4 regions of the Nosocomiicoccus massiliensis genome follow, and region 1 is predicted to be linked to each of the others. Evidence: riboswitches for the same ligand, from Rfam matches in the RefSeq annotation. Region 1 holds a riboswitch; each other region holds the start of a gene.

What was found. Region 1 has a riboswitch for S-adenosylmethionine ahead of CJ229_RS08105 (methionine ABC transporter ATP-binding protein). Riboswitches for the same ligand answer to the same signal wherever they lie in the genome.
Region 2: it holds a riboswitch for S-adenosylmethionine, as region 1 does, so the genes downstream of both, CJ229_RS04840 (methionine ABC transporter ATP-binding protein) here and CJ229_RS08105 (methionine ABC transporter ATP-binding protein) in region 1, are expected to answer to the same signal.
Region 3: it holds a riboswitch for S-adenosylmethionine, as region 1 does, so the genes downstream of both, metK (methionine adenosyltransferase) here and CJ229_RS08105 (methionine ABC transporter ATP-binding protein) in region 1, are expected to answer to the same signal.
Region 4: it holds a riboswitch for S-adenosylmethionine, as region 1 does, so the genes downstream of both, CJ229_RS05925 (methionine ABC transporter ATP-binding protein) here and CJ229_RS08105 (methionine ABC transporter ATP-binding protein) in region 1, are expected to answer to the same signal.

The regions. Positions count from the first base shown of each region.
Region 1 is NZ_CP136964.1:1,543,014-1,548,838, reverse strand. It holds gene sufC (Fe-S cluster assembly ATPase SufC) at 1-114, opposite strand, end outside; gene CJ229_RS08120 (DUF4870 domain-containing protein) at 1,229-1,591, opposite strand; gene CJ229_RS08115 (MetQ/NlpA family ABC transporter substrate-binding protein) at 1,731-2,534, opposite strand; gene CJ229_RS08110 (methionine ABC transporter permease) at 2,549-3,229, opposite strand; gene CJ229_RS08105 (methionine ABC transporter ATP-binding protein) at 3,226-4,245, opposite strand; SAM riboswitch class I at 4,344-4,449, opposite strand; gene CJ229_RS08100 (thioredoxin family protein) at 4,475-4,798, opposite strand; gene gcvH (glycine cleavage system protein GcvH) at 4,855-5,235, opposite strand; gene CJ229_RS08090 (Spx/MgsR family RNA polymerase-binding regulatory protein) at 5,316-5,675, opposite strand; gene aroD (type I 3-dehydroquinate dehydratase) at 5,668-5,825, opposite strand, start outside.
Region 2 is NZ_CP136964.1:898,974-904,798, reverse strand. It holds gene CJ229_RS04855 (Cof-type HAD-IIB family hydrolase) at 1-425, opposite strand, end outside; gene CJ229_RS04850 (acetamidase/formamidase family protein) at 441-1,340, opposite strand; gene CJ229_RS04845 (GNAT family N-acetyltransferase) at 1,485-1,994, shown strand; SAM riboswitch class I at 2,067-2,169, shown strand; gene CJ229_RS04840 (methionine ABC transporter ATP-binding protein) at 2,225-3,241, shown strand; gene CJ229_RS04835 (methionine ABC transporter permease) at 3,234-3,887, shown strand; gene CJ229_RS04830 (MetQ/NlpA family ABC transporter substrate-binding protein) at 3,892-4,695, shown strand; gene CJ229_RS04825 (aminotransferase class I/II-fold pyridoxal phosphate-dependent enzyme) at 4,699-5,825, shown strand, end outside.
Region 3 is NZ_CP136964.1:593,998-599,822, reverse strand. It holds gene yidD (membrane protein insertion efficiency factor YidD) at 1-57, opposite strand, end outside; gene ytkD (RNA deprotection pyrophosphohydrolase) at 127-588, shown strand; gene pckA (phosphoenolpyruvate carboxykinase (ATP)) at 703-2,277, opposite strand; SAM riboswitch class I at 2,414-2,525, shown strand; gene metK (methionine adenosyltransferase) at 2,609-3,784, shown strand; gene CJ229_RS03020 (nuclease-related domain-containing protein) at 3,875-4,783, shown strand; gene CJ229_RS03015 (fluoride efflux transporter FluC) at 4,824-5,171, opposite strand; gene CJ229_RS03010 (fluoride efflux transporter FluC) at 5,164-5,538, opposite strand; gene CJ229_RS03005 (proline dehydrogenase family protein) at 5,590-5,825, opposite strand, start outside.
Region 4 is NZ_CP136964.1:1,129,958-1,135,782, forward strand. It holds gene CJ229_RS05915 (MetQ/NlpA family ABC transporter substrate-binding protein) at 256-1,068, opposite strand; gene CJ229_RS05920 (methionine ABC transporter permease) at 1,092-1,742, opposite strand; gene CJ229_RS05925 (methionine ABC transporter ATP-binding protein) at 1,726-2,760, opposite strand; SAM riboswitch class I at 2,834-2,936, opposite strand; gene CJ229_RS05930 (YceI family protein) at 3,010-3,525, opposite strand; gene CJ229_RS05935 (alpha/beta hydrolase) at 3,550-4,149, opposite strand; gene CJ229_RS05940 (ring-cleaving dioxygenase) at 4,159-5,115, opposite strand; gene CJ229_RS05945 (MarR family winged helix-turn-helix transcriptional regulator) at 5,173-5,604, opposite strand; gene CJ229_RS05950 (DUF1307 domain-containing protein) at 5,677-5,825, opposite strand, start outside.

The DNA.
Region 1 (5,825 bases):
AGGTCCCATTACAGCGTGAATCTCACCTTGTTTAAGTGTAAGATTTAAACCTTTAAGTATTTTCTTGCCATCAATTTCGACATGTAAGTCTTTAATTTCTAAAACAGAAGTCATCCGATAATCCTCCAATTAGATAGAATTTATTTTCCATATAATAGTTTATAATAGTTCTAAACTATAGTCAAAGTTTCCCATGACCATAATGACTTTAGTATAACGTAAAACAACGGATATTTGTAGTGTTATACATTGTGATAATCGAATTTTAGAATTGAGAATAAAAATCAGGTAAATGATGAAGAACTGGTAGGTAACTTGGTGATTTTCGTTGGAGTTTTGATGTGTTTTTATTTCTGAAGAGTCTTAGTTTTTTCTCGGAATTATAATAATCAAATTTCAGGTCGCTGAGACGTTTTTTGTTAATTAAGATGAAGAACCTCGTGGTGATTTGAATTTCGGAAGGTTTAAAGTGTCGTTTTATCCCAAAGGAGTAATAAAGCTGCTTCTCAAAATTATATCTAACAAAAATTTCGCGATTTTGTTAGATATCTCGATATAATTAACAAATTTCAAGACGCCACCTCGGTTTTTGTTAATTATATTTTTTTATTTAACAAAAACAGCACTGAATCCCAGGTTTTTGTTAATTATCCGGATATATTTAACATATTCAACAATTTTTTGTTAATTAAGATGAAAAACCTCGGTGAGATCTGAATTCGAGGAGTCAGAAAGTGTTGTTGTATCCCAAAATAGCGATAACACCATTCCCGAAATTTTATTTAACAAAAATTTCGCGATTCTGTTAGATATTCGGATATAATTGACAGATTTCGTCTCGCCACCCTCACTTTTGTTAATTATATTTTTTTATCTAACAAAAACAGCACTGAATCCCAGGTTTTTGTTAATTATCCGGATATATTTAACACATTCAACAATTTTTTGTTAATTAAGATGAAAAACCTCGGTGAGATCTGAATTCGGGGAGTCAGAAAGTGTTGTTGTATCCCAAAATAGCGATAACACCATTCCCTAAAATTATATCTAACAAAAATTTCGCGATTCTGTTAGATATCCGGATATATTTAACATATTTCGGGATAACCTGTTCATTAAGATGAAAAACCGACGACGACGGATCGACAACATTGTCAGACAGTTTATCGTAAACTAAAACTCACCCTCCACACGAAAAAACACACGTGCTTAGGCACATGCGTTTTCCTTATTTAATGAATCTAATTGTAAGTGGTGGAAGATATCTTTCACCGTTAAATGATTTAATTGCTCCAATAATCGTGAATACTACAACCATGACTAATATAATAGGTGTCGTAATAAAGCCGATGAGAACTACAGTTAATATCGAAGAAACAAATGAATAGATTGAATACGAAATCGAGAAGTTTAGTACGTCAGCTAGTGCAGCACCCGTTTCTGGATCGTCGTCTTTCTTAACTGCCCATATAATTAACGGCGCAATGAATGCTGATACAAATAATGATAAGTACGATAGCATGACGATTTGTCCGTCAAACACAGGGCGTGTTTCATATGTGTATTCTGAATTACGTTCAAATTCATCCATTTAGATTACCTCCAGTAAATTCTTGATATGTAAATATACCCAGCTATCGAACAAATATAAACTTACGCTTTAATAAAAATATAAAAAATTCGTCTCTCCACACAAAAAAACACGACTTAAAAAGCCGTGTCTCTTCTCATTATTCCGCTGGAATGACTGCACCGTCATAATTTCCGTCGATGAATTTTTTGATTTCTTCACTTTGTAATACTTCTACAAGTGTTTTTAAGTTTTCGTTATCTTTGTCTGCGCTTCTTACAATTACAACGTTTACGTAGTCTGAGTCTGCCGCTTCAAGTTCGATTGCATCTTCTTTTGGTGATAATCCTGAGTCAATCGCGTAGTTTGCGTTGATAAAGAACACATCACCTTCGTTATTTTCGTATGCTTTGACCATGATTTCTGGTGCTGTTTTGTTGTCGAATACGAAGTTATGTGGGTTGTCTTCGATATCGTCGATTGTTGCTTCGATTGGGTCAACACCGTCTTTTAACGTAAGTAAACCGTGGTCGACGAAGAATTTAAGGATACGTCCTTCATCTGGCACGTTGTTTGAAAGCATAATTTTTGCTCCGTCTGGTAACTCTTCTAATGATTTATAATCGTTAGAATATACACCGATAGGCTCTAAGTGAACAGCTCCAATGTTTTCAAAGTCGAATCCTTCTTTTAATAAGTTGTTAAAGTATGGAATGTGTGCGAAGAATGTTGCATCTGCATCTTCACTGTCTAACATTTGGTTTGGTGTGTTGTAGTCGTTCACGACTTTAATGTCGAGATCGATTCCTTTTTCTTCTAATAATGGTTTTGCTTCTTCTAAAATTTCAGCGTGTGGTACTGGTGTCGCAACGACTGTTAATTTTTCGTTTGCTTCTTTTCCGCCACCACATGCAGCGAGTACTACTGTTAGTAATAATGTAAATGCAAATAATATTCTTTTCATAAATAAGTCTCCTCTTATCTTTTGTCGACTGCTTTTGATACAGTGTCTCCTATAATTTGAATGATAAAAACGATAATTAAAACAACGATTGTCGCAACGAGTGTCACGTCTGGTTGATTTCTCGTAAATCCGACCATGTATGCTAGACTTCCAAGACCTCCTGCTCCAATAACACCAGCCACTGCAGTTGAACCGACGAGCATAATCGCCGTTACTGTAATCCCTGAAATGAGTGCTGGAAGTGATTCAGGGAGTAGCACTTTCCAAATAATTTCGGTTTGTGTTGCTCCCATCGACTCAGCGGCTTCGATTACGCCCTTGTCGACTTCTTTTAATGCGATCTCAACGAGTCTCGCATAAAATGGAGACGATCCGATAATTAATGCCGGCATCGCTCCCCATACTCCCATCATCGTTCCCATAATTGCTTTTGTGAACGGTATGAGTAATATGATTAAAATGATAAACGGAATGGCACGAAATAGGTTAACGACAAATGATGTCGCACCGTACACCGGTTTAGAGGCAATTGCCTTACCTTTTGATGATTGAAATAAAATGACACCTAATATAATTCCTATGAAGAATGAAAATAGCGTCGCAATTCCTGTCATTGTCAGCGTTTCTATCGTCGCTTCGATTAGTGCATCGATTTTGACGTGTTCAAATCGGAACATTTCTTTTATATCGTTCATTTGATGACCTCCACTGACACATTTTCACGTTCAAACTGTTCAATAATTTTAGTTAACGTCTCACCTTGAACTTCAGTCGCAACGTATAGATGACCGTATGATGCGTCGTTTGTTTGTTTAATATTTCCTGATAAGACGTTCATGTCTAAGTCATACGTTTTGATTACTTGAGAGACGATCGGACGATTGGCTTTCGTACCGACAAATCCGAGTTTTAATACCGTCGAATTCGGGAAACTTTCTTTAATTGCTTTAATTTGAACGTCGACGTCTTCATCGTCTAAATCATCTTGTACAAATCGTTTTGTAACTGATGATTTTGGATTTTGGAACAATTCGATAATCGGTGCAACCTCGATGACTTTTCCATTTTCCATGACGGCTGCACGGTCGCAAATTTTACGAATCACTTGCATCTCGTGCGTGATCATGACGATTGTTAAGTCCAATTCTTCACGAATTTTTACGAGTAGATCGAGTATTTCATCTGTCGTTTGTGGGTCTAAAGCACTCGTCGCTTCGTCACATAGTAACACTTCCGGATGATTGCTAAGTGCTCTCGCGATACCGACACGCTGCTTTTGACCGCCGGATAATTCACTTGGATAGTTATGTTCTCTACCTTCTAAACCGACAAGATGAATTAACTCCGTCACACGAGCGTCCATTTCACTCTTTGATACACCTGCGATTTCAAGGGGGAGGCGAATGTTTTCATAGACTGTGCGAGACCATAACAAGTTAAAATGTTGGAAAATCATCGACACTTTTTGGCGCTTTTTACGTAATGCTTTTTTTGAAAGGGTGTTTATCGTGTCTCCACCGATTACAACGTCTCCACTTGAAAGTGTTTCTAAACCGTTAAGCATTCGGATTAGCGTAGACTTTCCAGCCCCGGAGTATCCGATAATACCGAAAATTTCTCCTTTTTCGATATGTAACGACACATCATCTACCGCATGGACGGTTTTCTTTTTCCCTTTAAAAACTTTAGTGACATTTTTAATATCAATCATCGCTTTGCCTCCAGTTATATCCGCTTAATAATTCTTTTTCACTTGAAGAAAATAAAAAATGCTTACTCAAAAATGAGTAAGCATAAATAACGTTCGCTTTCTCATCTTCGAATGATCTTGATCATTCAGTGAATTAGCACCTTGTCTATTTAGACGGTTGCCGTGGCTTCCTTGGGCACTTCCCTCCACCACTCTGGATAAGAATTATTAAGTTTGATTTATTGTAGCACTACGAATTTTCGTTGTCAACGTACTTTTTAAATATTTCGACAATTTTAGTCACCGACTCAAACGCGTACACTTCTTCTTGTAGTTTACCGTCTTTAAAGATTAACAGCGCCGGAACGCTGTGAATTTTATATTGCTGAATAAAAGCCTCATAATAGTTTAAATCGATCTTTGTGACGTTTACGTCTATGACTTTTGTTGCGATATTTAAAAAAGACTCTGCGAGTTTACACGTCGCACACATCGGCGTATACCCGTAGATCACTTCAACGCCGCTTCGTTTTATGATAGATGTTAGTTCTTCTTCTGTAATTTTTTGTTTCATTTTTTAAATCCTTTGAAAGAAAAAACTCTAGACATCGTCTAGAGTTCTTACATAAATTATTGTCCTGTCATTTCGTCGTAAGCTGCTGCATCCATTAACTCATCAAGTTCTGATGCATCTCTAAGCTTAACTTTTAACATCCAAGCTTCTTCGTATGGTGATTCGTTTACTAACTCAGGGCTGTCTTCGAGCTCTTCGTTTACTTCAAGTACTTCACCAGAAACTGGCGCATATAATTCAGATACTGTTTTTACAGATTCTACTGAACCGAAGTCGTCACCTTTTGCGATTTCGTCTCCTTCTTCAGGAAGCTCAACGAAAACGATGTCTCCTAATTCTGACTGTGCGAACTCAGTAATACCAATAGTTACTGTATCTCCGTCAACTTTTACCCACTCATGATCTTCTGAATACTTTAAGTTGTTTGGTGTTGCCAAAACAAAAACCCCCTAGTAATGAATAATTAATAATTGTATTATCTCACATAACTAACATATAGACAAATTAAATCAGAATGTTAATCATTTAAAACTGCGTCATATTGTTCTTCCTTAAATCCTAAAACGACAGCACTCTCTGTAACGAGCATCGGACGCTTGATAAGCATGCCATCACTCGACAGTAATTCAATTTTTTCATCGAATGACATCGTATCTAACTTTTCTTTTAAGCCGAGATCTTTGAATACTTTACCGCGCGTATTAAAAAAGTCATCGATTTCGTAATTATCTGCTTTACTAACGATGTCTTTTAGTTCGTATTCTGACGGTGGTTCTTCTACCATATCAATGACTTCTAAATTGATTCCTTTATCTTCTATATACTTTTTACCTTTACGACATGTTGAACATTTTTTATACTCGTAATATTTATTCATTATGTTTATATACCTCTCTTAACATTTTTATTTCCACTTGTCCTGGTGCTTGTGGCGTCTTTAAACAACCGTATGTGAAGGCTGAATTGTACGGCTCTTTTGCGACGCGTGTTATTTTACCCCTTTCCCCCATCGCGATGATAATAATCA
Region 2 (5,825 bases), 640 kb from region 1:
CTTCGGCTTGCACCGATTGTTTCGTACGCGAGTACATCTTCTTCAGGTGGATGAAGTAAATCTTCTAACGCGTATTCTTTATCTTGTACAAATGTAAACGGCCCGTCGTTTGTCGTATTGACTTCGTAATAGACATTTTGTTCTCTTGCGATAGAAATGACTTCTTCAATCGTTTCTTTTTTAAATGTCGAACTTCTTAGCACTTGACCTTGAGCAACAACAACAACGCCACTTGCTGCGACGTATCCGTCGACCGGTAAATCCTTAGGTAGCTTGGACGATAATGATTTCATTGAACGACCGGTTGCAATAAAAATGAGTATTCCCTTATCGTGCATTTTTTGTATGGCTTGTTCTAATCTTTTGCTAAATTTACCGTCATTCGTTAGAGCGGTACCGTCTAAATCGATTGCGACTGCCTTCATATTGAAAGCCTCCTATTATTTTAATTCAATGTTTAATTTGTCTAACACATATTGCGGCACGAAGAAACGTGCAGTTTTTAACGGGTCTACAACTTGGTTGATTTCTGTTTGCCCGACTAAACTCATTAGCATTGTCAGTTCTGGTAGTGTTAGTGGCGTTCTTGGCTCTAAAATATTTTGAATCATCACCTGTACGGACTGGTCAACAGCCTCGTCTAAACTTTCGTGAGACACAAATTGATAAATACCTTCATCGTTTACTAAAATTGGATGTTCAGTTTGAACGTTCTCCGCTTTTTCTAAAGTCACTGTAACAGATCCTTCAACTTCTAAACCACTTACAGAAACTTCACCGTCACCCATGGCACCGTGTAAGTCACCTAATCCAAATAATGCACCATCGTGATAGACAGGTAAGTAAAGCGTTGCGCCTGTAGTAACTTTAACAGAGTCCATGTTACCGCCATGGGTATCTGGTGTACCGTTGTTAATCGCCTCATCTTTTGGTGCGACACCAATCACTCCAACCATTTTGTTAATTGGAATTTCAATATCGTTAAAGAGGACAGTATCATCTTTAATATCGAGCACTTTAATCGTTGGTTCGTGTAAATATTTACCCATCACACCAGCATCAGGTACAGTTACCATGACGCCTTTATCGTCAATTTCAATGTCTTGAATCGTAACTTTTAAAACATCTCCAGCTTGAATACCACTGACAAAAATAGGTCCAGAGGCTGGGTTCATTTTATCCCAATCGAGTGTGTCAAACGCGTAATCCTCATCTTGAATTTGATTCGTAAAACAGTCGAGCGTGTCAATTTTAACAGTATCACCAACATCTACAGTTAACTTCGGTTCGTTATCTTTAGACATGTGATAAAAATAATGTTCGTTAGAAAGATGTTTCATCTAAAAATCCTCCTTAAATAATCAGTAATCAACTTCATTGTTACAAATAAACGAGAGCTTGTCTATTTAACTGATAAACAGACAAAGTGAGTGTAGAAAGTATAAATGTTACTATAGAAGTAGCATTAAAAAGGATGGGATACGATGAATTTAGAAATAAGAAAACCGAAAATTGAAGACGCAGAGTCAATCATTGAACATAAAATAAAAGTAACAAAAGAAAATCCAGACACACTCGCAACAGCGATAGAAAATCAGGAACCAGACTTAGAAGATCAAATAAACAAAATAAAAAACATCGGTGAAAACGACTTAAAACTCGTCGCATTAGATGGCGACACAGTCATTGGAATCATCAACATGTTCCACGACAAGCGCCATAAATTCCGTCACATCGCACAATTTGGAATTAGTGTTCAACATAAATACGCAGGACACGGTATCGGAAGCAAACTCATTCAAGAAGTCGTCGATTTCGCGACAGAAAACGATAATATCGAAAAACTAATCCTCACAGTATTTGGTAACAACGACGGCGCGATCAAACTATACGAACGATTCGGATTCGAAAGTGAAGCAACACTAAAAGATCAAGTCAAACTAAACAACGACAGCTACACAGACCTCATTTACATGTCCAAATGGGTGAAGTAGGAGTTTTCTAACAATTTCGAAAAAGTGTTGTAAAATAGCTCTATGTGGTATAAGATTGTTTTAATTGAATATTAAATATCCAGAGAACTCGAGGGATTTGGCCCAGTGACAGTTCAGCAGCGGGCTTTTTAAGTACTGTGCTAATTCCAACGAGCAGATGCTTGACAGATATCATTACAAACCATTTGCTTATTTTAGTAAATGGTTTTTTATTTTGAGGAGGAGTTTCCATGAGTCATATTGAATTGAAGGGCGTTAGTAAGACTTACGATGTCAAAGGTAAGTCTGTTGAAGCGGTTAAAACGACGGATTTATCGATTCGCTCAGGTGAGATTTTTGGACTAATCGGCTTTAGTGGCGCAGGTAAAAGTACGCTACTACGCCTCATTAACTTACTTGAAGTGCCGACAACGGGTGACGTCATTGTCGGTGACGATAATTTAACAAAACTTTCTAAAGATAAACTACGTGTTAAACGTCAAAAGATCGGAATGGTGTTTCAGCATTTTAATTTAATTAACAGTAAGACAGTTGCTGAGAACATTAAGTTTGTTTTAAAAGCAGCGAAATATCCGAAAGAAAGAATGGACGCACGAGTGGATGAGTTGTTAACACTCGTCGGACTTTCAGATAAAAGAGATGCGTTACCTAAAAATTTAAGTGGGGGACAAAAACAGCGTGTCGGTATTGCACGTGCACTTGCAAATGATCCAGAAGTTTTACTATGTGACGAAGCGACGAGTGCGTTAGACCCTGAGATTACAAAAGAAATTTTAAAGTTATTAAAAGAGATTAATAAAACACTCGGTCTCACGATTGTTTTAATTACGCATGAAATGGAAGTCATAAAAGAAATTGCACATCGCGTTGGAGTCATGTCTAACGGAGAAATCATTGAAGTAGACGATGTTTATAACATATTTAGTAATCCGACACATGAAGTGACGAAAGGTTTCGTTCAAGAAATTTATAACTTCCAAGTGCCACCACATATTAAGACAACAAACGAAAACCGAATCATTACGTTAAAATTCGCAAAAGATACAGCAGAAGAAAACCATTTAAATCAGCTGTATAAACTATTTGATTTAAACATTAGTATTTTAAACGGTCGCATCGAATATATTAACGGCGATCCACTCGGTTTACTTATGTTACAAGTGAGTGGTGACGAAGCGGAAATCGGAAGATTTTTTAAACATATCGATGACAGAATCGGATTAGAGAGGGCTGAGATTTATGGATAAGTTAGATATTATACTACCGCTACTGTACCGCTCATTTTTAGAGACGGTATTAATGGTGTCTATTTCAATTTTCTTTGCGGTATTAATCGGTTTACCACTTGGAATTTTACTTTTCATAACGAGCGAACGTCAGTTATTTAAAGTGAAGTCGCTAAACGTCATACTCGGGTTTATTGTAAACGTGATTCGTAGTTTTCCGTTTATCATTTTAATCGTTGCGATTATGCCGTTTGCTACGTGGTTAGTAAATGCGTCACACGGACCAGTATTTGCGTCAGTTGCGTTAAGTATCGCAGCGATTCCATTATTTGCAAGACTCGCAGAGTCGAGTTTTCATAGTATCGATAAAGGTGTCATTGAAGCGTGTATCGCTGGAGGCGCACCGTTATCACAGATTATTTTTGACGTGTTAATACCAGAATCAAAACGAAGTTTAACTCAAGCGATAACGTTAACGATTATTTCAATCATTGCATTTAGTGCGACAGCTGGAGTTGTCGGTGGTGGAGGTATAGGTGACCTCGCAATCCGCTACGGATATTACAGATACGATACGTTCGTCATGTTAATCACTGTCGTATTATTAATCGTTATCGTACAACTCGTTCAATGGATTGGTGACTTTTTAAGTCAGAGGGAGGGGTAAAACTATGCGTGGAATTATTACATTTTTAGCAGGATGTTTAGTCGTCATCGGTATTTCATCTTATTTATTGAGCGACAAACAAGGTGAAGTCATTACGATCGGTGCGACGAGTGGACCATTTACAGATATGGTCGAAAAAGCGATACGACCTGAATTAGAAGAGATGGGGTATACGGTGAAAGTCGTTGAATACTCTGACTGGATTCAACCGAATACAGCACTCGCGAATGGCGATATAGATGCAAACCTGTTTCAAAATATTACGTTTATGAATAACTATAATGAGAAAAACGATAAGAATTTAATTGATTTAATACAAGTGCCAACTGCACCGATGGGATTATATTCTGGTAAATATAAGTCGTTAGACGATATAGAAAACGGTAGTGAAGTTGCGTTACCACCAGACCCAGTAAATATGAGTCGTGCATTTATGGTGTTAGAAGATTCGGGGTTAATCGAACTAAAAGAGGGTTATGATATGTTTGATATCACAGAAAATGATATTATAAGTAATAAGATGAACCTCAAGTTTGTTTATCAAGATGCGGGGCAACTTCCGAGAAGTGTGGATCAAATTGGTTTATCACTCGTACCAGGGAACTTTGCTTTAGCGAGTAACATGAAGTTAGAAGATGCACTTATATTAGAAAATATGTCAGAATACTTTAGAAATAGAATCGTCGTTAACGATGACCTTGCATCAGATAAGATTCGTGAAGATTTAATAAAAGCCGTACAATCGGAAGGATTCAACAAAGTAATCGACGAGGAGTTCAAAGGTTTTGACAAACCGGAGGATGATTAACAAATGGCAAACAAACGTTTAATGCAGTTAGAAGGAGACTTCTTTATGTCTCTACGTAAGCGTCTAGAAAAGATTAAACTGGGCGACAAACCATTACTCAATATGTCAATCGGTGTACCGGATGGTCGTACGCCAGATCACGTACTAGAAAACGTGAAGGAAACGATAGACGACATTCAAAACCACAAATACGCAGGTGTTAACGTTCGCGAAAACTTAATGCAAGCTGTTAAAGACTTTTATAAAAGACATTACGATGTCGAGTTAGAAGATGAAAACATCGCACTATTATACGGTTCAAAAAATGCAATCATTAACTTCCCAAGTCTCTTTATCGAGCCAGGAGAAGGGGTATACGTGCCAAATCCTGGATATATCGATTATGTACCAGGAGTAAAACTAGCGAATGGTGAAGTATATGATTTACCGTTACTAAAAGAAAATGATTTCTTACCGGACTTTGATAATTTAGATGAAAAAGAATTAGACAACGCACGTTTAATCATTTTAAACTATCCATCAAACCCAGTCGGTGCAGTTGCGACAAAAGAGTTTTTCGATGAAACAGTCGAAAGATTTAAAGATACGGACATTATGCTGATCAACGATTTCGCGTATGCTGCATTCGGATTTGAAGGAAAGCCACCGAGCATTCTTGAAAGTGACAAAAACTTTGAAACGTCGATGGAATTTTTCTCATTATCAAAAGCGTTTAACATGTCTGGATTCCGAATAGGATTTGCGGTCGGTAACAAAGATATGGTCGGCGCGCTGAATTTATATCAGTCGTTTGCACATGCAGGAATGTGGGGTGTTCAACAAGAAGCTGCCGCAACGGCGTTAAACGAATCCGATGAATTCTTATTAAAACAAAACGAAATATTTAAACGTCGCCGTGACAAATTCGTGTCAGGACTTCGTGAAGTCGGTATCCCGTTAAATGATATTGACGGTGGTATGTTTGGATGGGTCGAAGTACCAAAAGGCTTTAATAGTGAGTCGTTCTTTGAATATCTATTAGAAGAACAGTCGATTATGGTCATTCCAGGATTCCCGTTCGGATCACTTGGTGAAAACCGAATTCGTGTATCACTCGCAATTGCAGATGAAGAGTTAGATGAAGTCGTCGA
Region 3 (5,825 bases), 730 kb from region 1:
CATAGGTGAAATATACCGCTGATAAAAGCGAATCATTTGTAAGATTATTTTTTTCATATGCACCATCTTTTCTTATTAAATTTAATATAACAGAATAGCAACTTTAATTTCAATTGAGGTGAGCAGATGAAGCAGTTTATAGATGACAATGGTAATGTAGTAGAGTTGTTTTTTGATGAATCAATTGAAGCGACACATTGTCTTGCGATTCCAATTTATAATAATAAATATGTCTTTACTCGACATAAAACACGTGGTATTGAATTCCCAGGAGGAAAAGTAGAAGCGGGTGAAACGATTATAGAAGCGTTAAAACGTGAAGTATTTGAAGAGACTGGGGGAGTCGTTAAAACTGTCGAGTATCTCGGGACGTATAAAGTTCACGAAACAACACCGTTTTATAAAGCGGTCTATCGCGTAGAGTTATCTGATATAGAAGAAAAAAGTGACTATTTAGAAACGAAAGGTCCGATATTGTTTCACTCCGTTGAAGAAATAAAAGAAACCGATAAAAGTCGATTACTTAAAGATGATTGTATTTTATATTTATATCGTAAAGTTAATAGTAGGGAGTGTAATTATGAATAATATCTTAATCCATGGTTTAGGACAAAATGAAAAAAGCTGGACAAAGGTCATAAATTAATAGAAAAACGCACATTGATTATTTAATCAATGTGCGTTTAATCTTATAAAAAGAGATTAAAATCCGCCTTTTTCAGCGATTTCTTTTACATCATCACCGAATTTTTTGAAGTTTTCTTTAAATGAGTCAATCAGTTGACCTGCTACTTTGTCGTAAGCATCTTTATCTGCCCATGTTTTTCTAGGATTTAATACGTCGCTAGGAACGCCTTCGATTTCTGTTGGAATTTGTAAGCCGAATGTTTCATCAGTAACAAACTCATGGTTTTTAAGTTCGCCTTCAACAGCGTCTGAAACCATTTTACGTGTGTATTTTAAGTTCATACGTTCACCAACACCGTATTCTCCACCAGTCCAACCAGTGTTTACAAGGTAAACTGAAACGTCATGTTCATCGATTAATTCACCAAGTCTATCTGCATATACTGATGCGTGTAATGGTAAGAATGGTGCACCGAAGCACGTTGAGAATACTGGTTCAGGAGATGTTACTCCGCGTTCAGTTCCTGCAAGTTTTGATGTAAATCCACTTAAGAAGTGGTACATTGCTTGTTCTTTTGTTAATTTCGCAATTGGAGGGAGTACTCCGAAAGCGTCGGCTGTTAAGAATACGATTGTCTTCGCGTGACCAGCTTTTGATGGTAATACCGCATTGTCGATGTGTTTAATTGGATACGCTGCACGTGTATTTTCAGTTAGAGAATTATCATCGTAGTCTGGATCTCTTTCATCATCTAAAATAACGTTCTCTAATACACTTCCGAATTTAATTGCACGGTAAATTTCAGGTTCTTTCTCTTCAGATAAGTTGATTGCTTTTGCGTAGCATCCACCTTCGATGTTAAATACACCGTGTTCGTTCCAACCGTGCTCATCGTCACCGATTAGACCACGATTTGGATCTGCAGAAAGTGTCGTTTTACCTGTACCAGATAATCCGAAGAATAACGCTACGTCATCATTTTCTCCGACGTTTGCTGAACAGTGCATACTTAAAATACCTTTTTGAGGAAGTAGGTAGTTCATTACAGAGAAGATAGATTTTTTCATCTCTCCAGCGTATTCAGTTCCACCGATTAAAACGATTTGCTTTTCAAAGTTCACTAAAATAAATGTCTCAGAGTTCGTACCATCTACAGATGGATCTGCTTTAAATGATGGTGCAGAAACAATTGTAAAGTCAGGTGAAATGTTTAAACCTTCTTCTTTTGTCTCAGGATCGATAAATAAAGCTTTTACGAATAAGTTATGCCATGCGAATTCGTTTACGACACGGATGTTTAAACGTGAATCCGTATCTGCACCTGCATATCCGTTAAATACGAATAATTCATCTTTACTATCTAAGTGATCTAACACTTTGTCGAGTAGTGCATCAAACACTTCACCACTAATTGGTTGGTTTACTTCTCCCCAATCTACAGTGTCTCTTGTCACATCGTCTTCAACGATGAAGCGGTCTTTAGGGCTACGACCTGTATATTTACCAGTTGTTGCAGTGAATGCACCGCTCGATGCAATTTTACCTTCTTTTCTTCTAGATGCGGCTTCTACAAGCTCTGCACGAGATAATTGGTTGTTTGTTGAATCTTTTTGTACAAGTGCTTCGATTCTTTTCACAGAGTTTGACATTATATAAATTTCCTCCAAATTTTGTTTATCATCTAATATTTTAATACAAGATACTAAAAGATTCCACCGAATCGAGATATGTTTTAAAAGTACTTGATAATTTCATTGATGTTGTGTATTCTAGTAAACAAGTTATCTCTTATCAAGAGTCGGTGGAGGGAATACCCCCTGTGAAGCCCAGCAACCCCTTCTAACGTAGAAGAATGGTGCTAAAGGTTGCAGAAATAATGATTTCTGAACGATAAGAGAAAAGGGTGGCCTTTTCTCTATGTGTGAGAAAAGGCTTTTTTTATCGAAAGAGATAGCTAATATATTTTAAGGAGAAAATATAATGGAACGTAGATTATTTACGTCAGAGTCTGTAACAGAAGGTCATCCAGATAAAGTTGCAGACCAAATTTCAGATGCGATTTTAGACGAGATTATTAAAGACGATAAAGATGCACGTGTTGCATGTGAGACTGTTGTAAACACTGGTCTTGCAATGATTGTTGGAGAAATTTCAACGTCTACGTACGTCGACATTCCTAAAATCGTTAGAAACACGGTACAAGAAATTGGTTATACGAATGCTGAATACGGATATGATTATAAAACGATGTCTGTATTAACAGGAATTGATGAGCAGTCAGTCGATATTGCTCAAGGAGTTGATGGAGAAGGGGATAACGAATCAAAAGAGAGCGGAACTACTGGAGCAGGTGACCAAGGTTTAATGTTTGGTTACGCGACAGACGAAACTGAGGAATTTATGCCACTTCCAATTACTTTAGCGCATAAACTCGCGCGTCGTCTAACAGAAGTACGTAAAACGCATGTTTTAGACTACCTTCGACCAGATGGAAAAACTCAAGTCACTGTCGAATACGATGAAAATAATCAGCCGTTACGTGTAGATACAATCGTCTTATCCACACAACACGATGAAAAAGTCGCACATAGTGAAATTAAAGAAGATATTAAGCGTGAAGTTATCGATTATGTTATTGATGAAAATCTCATCGACGAGGATACTCGGATGATCATTAACCCGACAGGTCGATTCGTTATCGGTGGACCACATGGAGATGCAGGATTAACTGGACGTAAGATTATTGTCGATACTTACGGTGGTTATGCACGACATGGTGGGGGAGCATTTAGTGGAAAAGACCCAACTAAAGTAGATAGATCTGCAGCTTATGCAGCGCGTTACATTGCTAAAAATATCGTTGCAAGTGGTTTATCTAAACAGTGTGAAATTCAGTTATCATATGCGATTGGTGTTGCTGAACCTGTCTCGATTTCAGTAAATACATTTGGAACAGGTAAAATCGAAGATTCAAAAATTGCAGCCGCAGTACGCAATGAATTTACGTTAACTCCAGACGGTATTATTGAAATGTTAGATTTACAGCGTCCGATTTATAAACAAACAGCAAGTTACGGACACTTCGGTCGTCACGATATCGACGTCCCATGGGAAGCACTCGATAAAGTAGATACTTTAAAATCATATCTTAATTAGTAAAACAGCTCATCATGAGCTGTTTTAATTTTATTTCTATTTAAATTATTGGTATAATTAACAAAGTTAATTGAAAGGAAAGTGAGTTTTATGTCAACAGAAATACTAACAGAGCCTCTATTTATTATTGTTGCAGCTTTGTTACTTATAGTTATTATTTCATTTTTAATTTACTACGTGAAACATCGTAACGAAGTTGAAGAAAATGAAAGATTATATAAAAAGAAAGAAGAAACACTCATCGAAAGCTATGTTAAAAATCAAGAAGATGAACGCATGGCACATAAAAAAGAAGTGTCTCACTTAAATGAAAAATATTTAGAAGATACAACACTTTTAAACAATAAATTATCAAGTATCCAACAATTTACTGTTGATAAAGGTGAATATTTAACAGATTTAGCACTATTAAACTTTAAAAATAAACTCGTCACAGAAGAGAGAATTCGCGAGTCTGATATGTACATTCTGTCGAATATTTATTTACCATCTAGAAATTATACGAACACGCGTAAGATTGATCACTTAGTATTAACGCGCACAGGTATTTATTTAATCGATTCAAAATATTGGAGCGGACATATTTTACATGGTGTGACTGAAGAACAGTACGATGAGATTCCTTATTTAGAAGGGATTTTCCAACTGTTAAACTTAGATCCAAACAAAGAACAAACGTTAATATTTGAAAAAGAAAATGATGAAAAAGTTGCTGTAAATTACTACAACAACACGATCGAAGATACTGAGATGACAGCTGAAAAACTGAGAAACGTATTAAAATTACAGTTTGACGTCGTACCAATTATTTACTTTAACCCGAAAGATAACGGTGGTCATACGATTATGAACTATGCAACAGATAGCAATGCGAAAGTAATCGTAGGAACAGAACAACTTGAAGACTACTTCAATAAACACGTCTTCCAAGGTCGTTTCCAATATACAGTAAAAGATTTAGATGAAATCGCAGAATCACTAATGCGACTAAATCCTTAATTGAAAAACTCACGAAAGTGTAATACTTCCGTGAGTTTTTTTAATTTAAAATATTGATTGATAATGCGACAAAAAATGCACACAACGTAAGTGAAAACATTATTAGTGTGTATAGGAAAAGTTTGATATATTGTTTCTCTTTGAACAATTCGTATTGATCTTTTGTAAAAGCAGAATATGTCGTAAAACCGCCTAAAAATCCAACCATCATTAAATCATAATACTCTCCATTAATAAACTGACTACGAATTATTGTGCCTGCTAAAAATGCGCCGAGAATATTGACAATTAGTGTGCCATATAATGATTTAGGCATATGTATAGATATCATGTCTCTAACGACAGCGCCAATTCCAGAAAGTAAAATAATTATCAGTAATTTAAACATGGCGCTCACCAACTAACTGTTGCACTTTTATTCCGATTAAAAACATCACGAAACCAAATGTCATTGCACATAATAAATAGATATAAAACGAGAGGGCATTATACTCTAAAGTCATTGTAAGATGTACAGTCAATGTAGAAAACGTCGTAAATGATCCGAGGAATCCAGTTATAAATATTGATGCATAAAGAGTATCATTAAAACGATTGTATACGAGTCCGAGTAAAAATGGACCGACTAAATTGACGGTGATTGTAGAAATCATAAAGAAACTGTCAAAATATTGAAGGGTAGTATCAATACTAAATCGACAGAGTCCGCCTAATGTACCACCTAGAAATACTAAAAACATTCTTTTTTTATTCATAAAATTCACCTAATAAATAAAGGATACGGAAGATCCGTATCCTTTATTATATTATTTTTTGAATAATTTTGTTACTGCGATTCCAGCACCGACTGCCGCAGCAGCTGCAGCACCGACTTTGAACTTTTTATTTGTCGTTACTGATTTAACGAGCAAGTTTAAGTTTTGAGGGCGTTCTGCAAGACGTCTCATGAAGTATGCGTACCAGTCGTTACCGTATGGTACGTAAACTGTCATGTTGTAGCCTTCTTCAACTAATGCGAGTTGATAATCGTTTCTAAATCCGT
Region 4 (5,825 bases), 410 kb from region 1:
CATATAGTTATTATTTCAACTCACTAAAGAAAAAATTTTTCGATGAATTAAATTAAAAATTGTTTATAATGAGGTGTTTATAACATATGAAGAATTAGAAATAGCAATTAATATATCGATTATTATAAAAACTATACTATTCAGCTCAAATTAAAAGTATGCCTCCTGAATTCTTCAAGAGACATACCTTAAAACCAGCATAATTCCAAATAGTACATATTGGTTAACACATCATTATAAAACGTGGGTTTACTATTACCAACCGATATCTTCAAGTGGAATGAACGTCGGAATTAACGAACCGCCATAAGTATCTAAGATTAGTTGTTTCGTATCATCTTCTTGGAAAAGTTCAGCAATTCTATTCAGTGTTTCGTTATCTTTATCTTCAGCACGGACTGCGATAATGTTAACGTAAGGCGTCGCTGTGTCATCTTCTAAGAAGATAGAATCGTTTTGAATATCAAAACCTGCGTCACTTGCGATTCCGTTGTTGATCGCTCCAGCTGTAACGTCATCTAATGTTCTTGGAATTTGAGCTGGCGCAACTTCTTTAAATACGATGTTTTTCTTGTTTTCAACAATCGCATCTTCGATTGAATCTAAACCGTTATAGTTATCGACTAATTTAATAACTCCCGCTTCTTCTAAAAGCATTAACGCACGACCTTGGTTTGAAACGTCGTTTGGTAATGCGATTGTGTCTCCTTCTTTTAACTCACTTAAATCTTTGATTTTGTTAGAGTAAATTCCCATTGGTGCTAAGTTAGTCGTTGCGATCGGTACTAAGTCTAAATCTCTTTCTTTAATAAACTCATCGAAGTAAGCGACTGTTTGGAATGCGTTCGCATCGATATCACCGTCAGCAAGTGCAGTGTTTGGTTGAACGTAGTCATTAAACGATACGATTTCAATATCAATACCTTCTTTTTTCGCTTTTTCAGCGACAAAATCCCAAACTGTCGTGTCTGTACCACTAACTCCAATTTTCACTTTTTCGTTATTACCACATGCGCTAAGGACAACGATAGATATAAGTGCTAAAAATAATACATGTAATTTATTCATTATAAAATTTCCCCTTTTAATTTTTACTTTCTTCTAACTATTCTTGATAATCCATTTCCAAGTGACTGTAATCCTTGAACTAAAACGACGAGGATAACTACTGTGACTAACATCGTCATACCATCAAATCTTTGATAACCGTAAGTAATGGCTAAGTCTCCAATTCCTCCACCACCAACAGTTCCAGCCATCGCTGATGCTCCGACTAAACCGATCGTAGCGATTGTGAAGTTTAAGATGAGTGAACCTAACGCTTCCGGGATAACGAATCTAAAGATGGTTTGTAGAGGCGTTGCGCCCATCGCATCTGCCGCTTCAAGCACACCGTCATCTACTTCTAGTAGCGATGATTCTACGAGTCTCGCAACATATGGTCCTGCATAGACGACCATCGGTACAATCGCAGCAGCTGTTCCAATTGAGCTTCCGACGATGAGTCTCGTAAACGGTATAATTGCAACGAGTAAGATGATAAATGGTATTGATCTTAAAATGTTAATAACGAAACTAAGTATAGTGAATGTTATTTTTTCTTCTAAAATTCCACCATTCCTTGTGACGTATAATAGCACCCCAAGTGGAATCCCAAGTAAAATACTAAAGACAAACGATATCGTCACCATTTGAAGTGTTTCAACGAGTGCACTTAAAATTCGATCAGTACTCACTAGCATTTCTTGTCACCTCACTATATAAGACCTCTTGTTCTGTTAAAAATGCTTTAACTTTCTCGATTTCATCCGCTTCACCGATAAATTCGACAATTAGATTACCAAACGGTGTACGTTGAAGCTCTGTAATGTTTCCAAACAACACGCTCGCTTCAACGTCATAGCGTTTTGACAATTGACTAAGTATGGGTTTGCCTGCACTATCTGCGATGAAATTGAGTCGGTAAATATGACGTTTTTTCTCATCACTTAATAGTCTAAGTACGAAGTCCGGAACTTCGCTATGCATGACTGTGTTTACGAATTTAACACCCGTTCTCGTGCTTGGATTTGAGAATATATCAAACACGCTGCCAGACTCTATCACTTCACCGTTTTCCATAATCGCAACTTTGTCGCAGATTTCTCTCACGACGCTCATTTCGTGTGTGATGAGTAAAATCGTAATGTTATATTCTTCATTTACTCTCTTAAGTAAAGATAAAATCGATGCTGTCGTTTCAGGGTCTAAAGCACTCGTCGCTTCGTCACAGAGTAAAATTTTTGGTTGTGTTGCGAGCGCTCTTGCGATTCCGATACGTTGTTTTTGACCACCTGACAACTCATCTGGGTAATTCTGTGCTTTATCCTTTAAACCGACGAAATCAAGGAGTTCGTTTACTCTTTTTTCAACTTCTTCTTTCGGTGTACCAGATAAAATTAGCGGCATTGCCACGTTTTTAAATACTGTTTTTGAATTCAGCAAGTTAAAATGTTGGAATATCATACCGATATCTTTTTTAATCTCACGAATTTCTTTACTATTCGCTTTGCTTAGATGTTTACCATCTACGATGACTTCGCCACTTGTCGGCGTCGTTAAGTGGTTGATCGTACGGAGTAACGTACTTTTCCCAGCGCCACTAAAGCCGACAATACCGTATATTTCACCTTCTTTAATATCCAGTGAAACGTTTTTTAGTGCTTCGGTTGTTACACCTTTACGATTAAATGTCTTTGAGACATTTTCAATTTGAATCACAAAATTCACCTTCCAACGCAAATTACAAAATAAAAAACCCTATTTTTATATAGATAAAAATAGGGTCGCACTATTCTTATCTACTAGCTAAACGCTACTGGAATTGGCACAACACATATAAAATGCTCGCTGCCGAGGCTTCAAAGGGCCAGTCCCTCCACCTCTCTGGATAAGATAAATTAAATTGTTGGATATAACTGTAATTCATTCAAAAACGAATGTCAACATGTTTTCTGAAAATTATACAAATTATTCTGCGATTTCGAATTCTGCACCGATTTCAAATTTGACGTCTTTACCTACCATGACGCCTCCAGCTTCTAACGCTTGGTTCCAAGTAAGTCCATATTTTTCGCGGTTGATCGTACCTCTTAAAATAACTCCCGTCACGTAAGAATCTGTAAATGGATTTTTGTGCACGCCGTTATGTTCAAATTCAAAAGTTTCTTCATGAACTTCATCTTTTATTTTTAAATCACCTGTAATCGTATTGTCCGTCACTGATTTTGAGACGAATTCTATTTCAGGGAATTTTTCTACATCGAAAAAGTCTGCGGATCTTAAATGATTGTCACGATCTGCATTTTTAGTTTCGATTGAATCTACATACGCAATTCCTTTAACTTGTAATGTGCTTAAGTCTTCAAGATCACCTGAAATTTCTCCATCAAATTCTGTGAATCTACCTTTCACTGTAGATACCATCATATGTTTTACAGAAAATTCTACTGAGCTGTGTGATTTGTCTAATTTAAATGTTGTCATTTTAATTCCTTCTTCCTTATAAATTTAATGATTTAATAACCATGTTTTTGCTTTCTCAACTGCATCAGTTGTAATTTCATGTCCATTTACATGAACTGTTGTTACTTTTGCTCCACGTGAAGTAAAAAGTTGTTCTACATATTCGTTATCTTCTAGTGTCACCATTGGATCGTTATCCCCGACTGATAAAAACACTTTTAGGTTCGACATATCTTTACTGTTATCAGTTAGATCTAATGGATAAAGTGGTGCGAATAATATCGAGCGCTTAATATTAACGTCCTCACGTAGTAGTAAGTGAATTGTGATATTTGCGCCATTTGAAAATCCAACTGGAATTAGATCCTTTAGGTCGAACCCTTCAGATTTTGATATTTCTTGTAGAAAATCGAGCAATTCTTGCCCTCTATAATTTAAATCTTCTAAGTCATACTGACCGAAACTAAGTCGTTTAAAATATCGGTTCATGCCATTTTCTTGAACATTACCTCTAACTGATAACACGCCATATGAATCATCTAACATGTTTGCGAGTGGCAGTAATCCTCTTTCGTCTGATCCTGTTCCGTGTAGAAGTAAGAATATCGGTTTACCTTTTTGGCCTTTGTTAAATATATAGTGCATAACATTCACCTACTTCCTAGAAGTGTCAAACGGACGAATTCTCGTTTCGATATCTTCACGTCTATGTTCTAAAGCTGGCGGCAATGCTAATGATTCACCGAGTGTTTCGTATGGTTCATCGGTCATAAATCCTGGTCCATCTGTTGAGATTTCAAAGAGAATATGACCAATTCTTGCGTATAACGCTTTAAAATAAAATCGATCGATGATTCCTGAGTTAGGCACACGGTGTTCTTTATAGCGCTGAACCCAGTTATTCAATGCTTCATCATCTTTTACGCGAAATGCCACATGGTGAATTTCTCCATAACCTTGTTTAGAGTCTTCACTCTCTTCATCGTGGAACACGTGCAATTCAGCTCCATTACCGCCTTCACCCATCGTTAAAATAGTATACGTGTCATTCTTAGATACAACTTCCATGTCGTACACATTTTGTAACATGTCAATAAACGCATCATAATAACTGACTTTAATTACCATTGGACCTAGACCGTATATCGCGTATTCTTTTGGCACAGGTCCATTTTCCCACGGAATTCCTGCTTGAACACCTCTGTTATCTTCGTCAGATATAAGTTGATAGTATTGCTCATCATCATCTTCAAAGCGTAAAACTTTATGCCCATTAAATTCAGTGATTTCTTCGTGTGTGACATTAAATGTTTCAAAACGTTTTTTGTAATATTCAATTGCCGCGTCACTTGGTACGCGAAATGACGTTCTATAGAGAGAGTTTGTGCCTTTTTTACCTTTAACTTGATTTGGGAAATCAAAAAATGTCATATCCGTACCTGCATTCCCAACATCATCTGCAAAAAATGTATGGTACGTATAAATATCATCTTGATTGACTGTCTTTTTCACGAGTCGCATGCCTAAAATTTCAGTGAAAAACTTATAATTTTCTATCGCATCTTTTGTCATTGCCGTTACGTGGTGGAGTCCTAGAAGTTTGTTTTCCATAGTTTTACCTCCTACATTATTTCGAATTCGAAATATAACTTAAAAACAAACTCGGTATCATTTAGATACTCGAGTTGAAACTGTTTTTAATGATTCTCTAAGCTGAGTTAACGACGCATCATCTAAATCTTGAAAGCATGATTCAATCATTTGAGCATGACTTGGAAACACCGAATCAATCAACTGATATCCCTTTTCAGTCAAACTCGCATAATACGTACGCTTATCCGATGGATCTTGTGTACGAACGACATAATTACGTTTTTCTAAACTATCGATCACATACGTCGTTGAACTACTCGCGATGAGAATTTTTTCTTTTATTTGTTGAATGGGTTGTGGCCCTTTGTTATATAACACTTCAAGTACCGCAAATTCATTCACAGTCAGGCCGTGACATTTTATATCTGCTTTAACGCGCTTAAAAAAATTATCTGTCGTACGTTTAAGTGCAACGAATGTTTTTAAAGCATCGCTTTGTCTCGTCATAAAATGTCACTCCTTATAATTATTTCGAATTCGAACTAATTGTATGATGTTATATAAATCTTGTCAACAAATTTATTTTTCCTTAAGTTTAAATCCTGCTTGTTCGAGTTCCTTAATCGTTAAATCAAGGCTTATTTTTTGTATTTCACCAGTCTTGTTATCTTCTGCTGGACGTACTAATTCATTTAACTTTTCTGGACTTATTTTTGAATACTCGACCT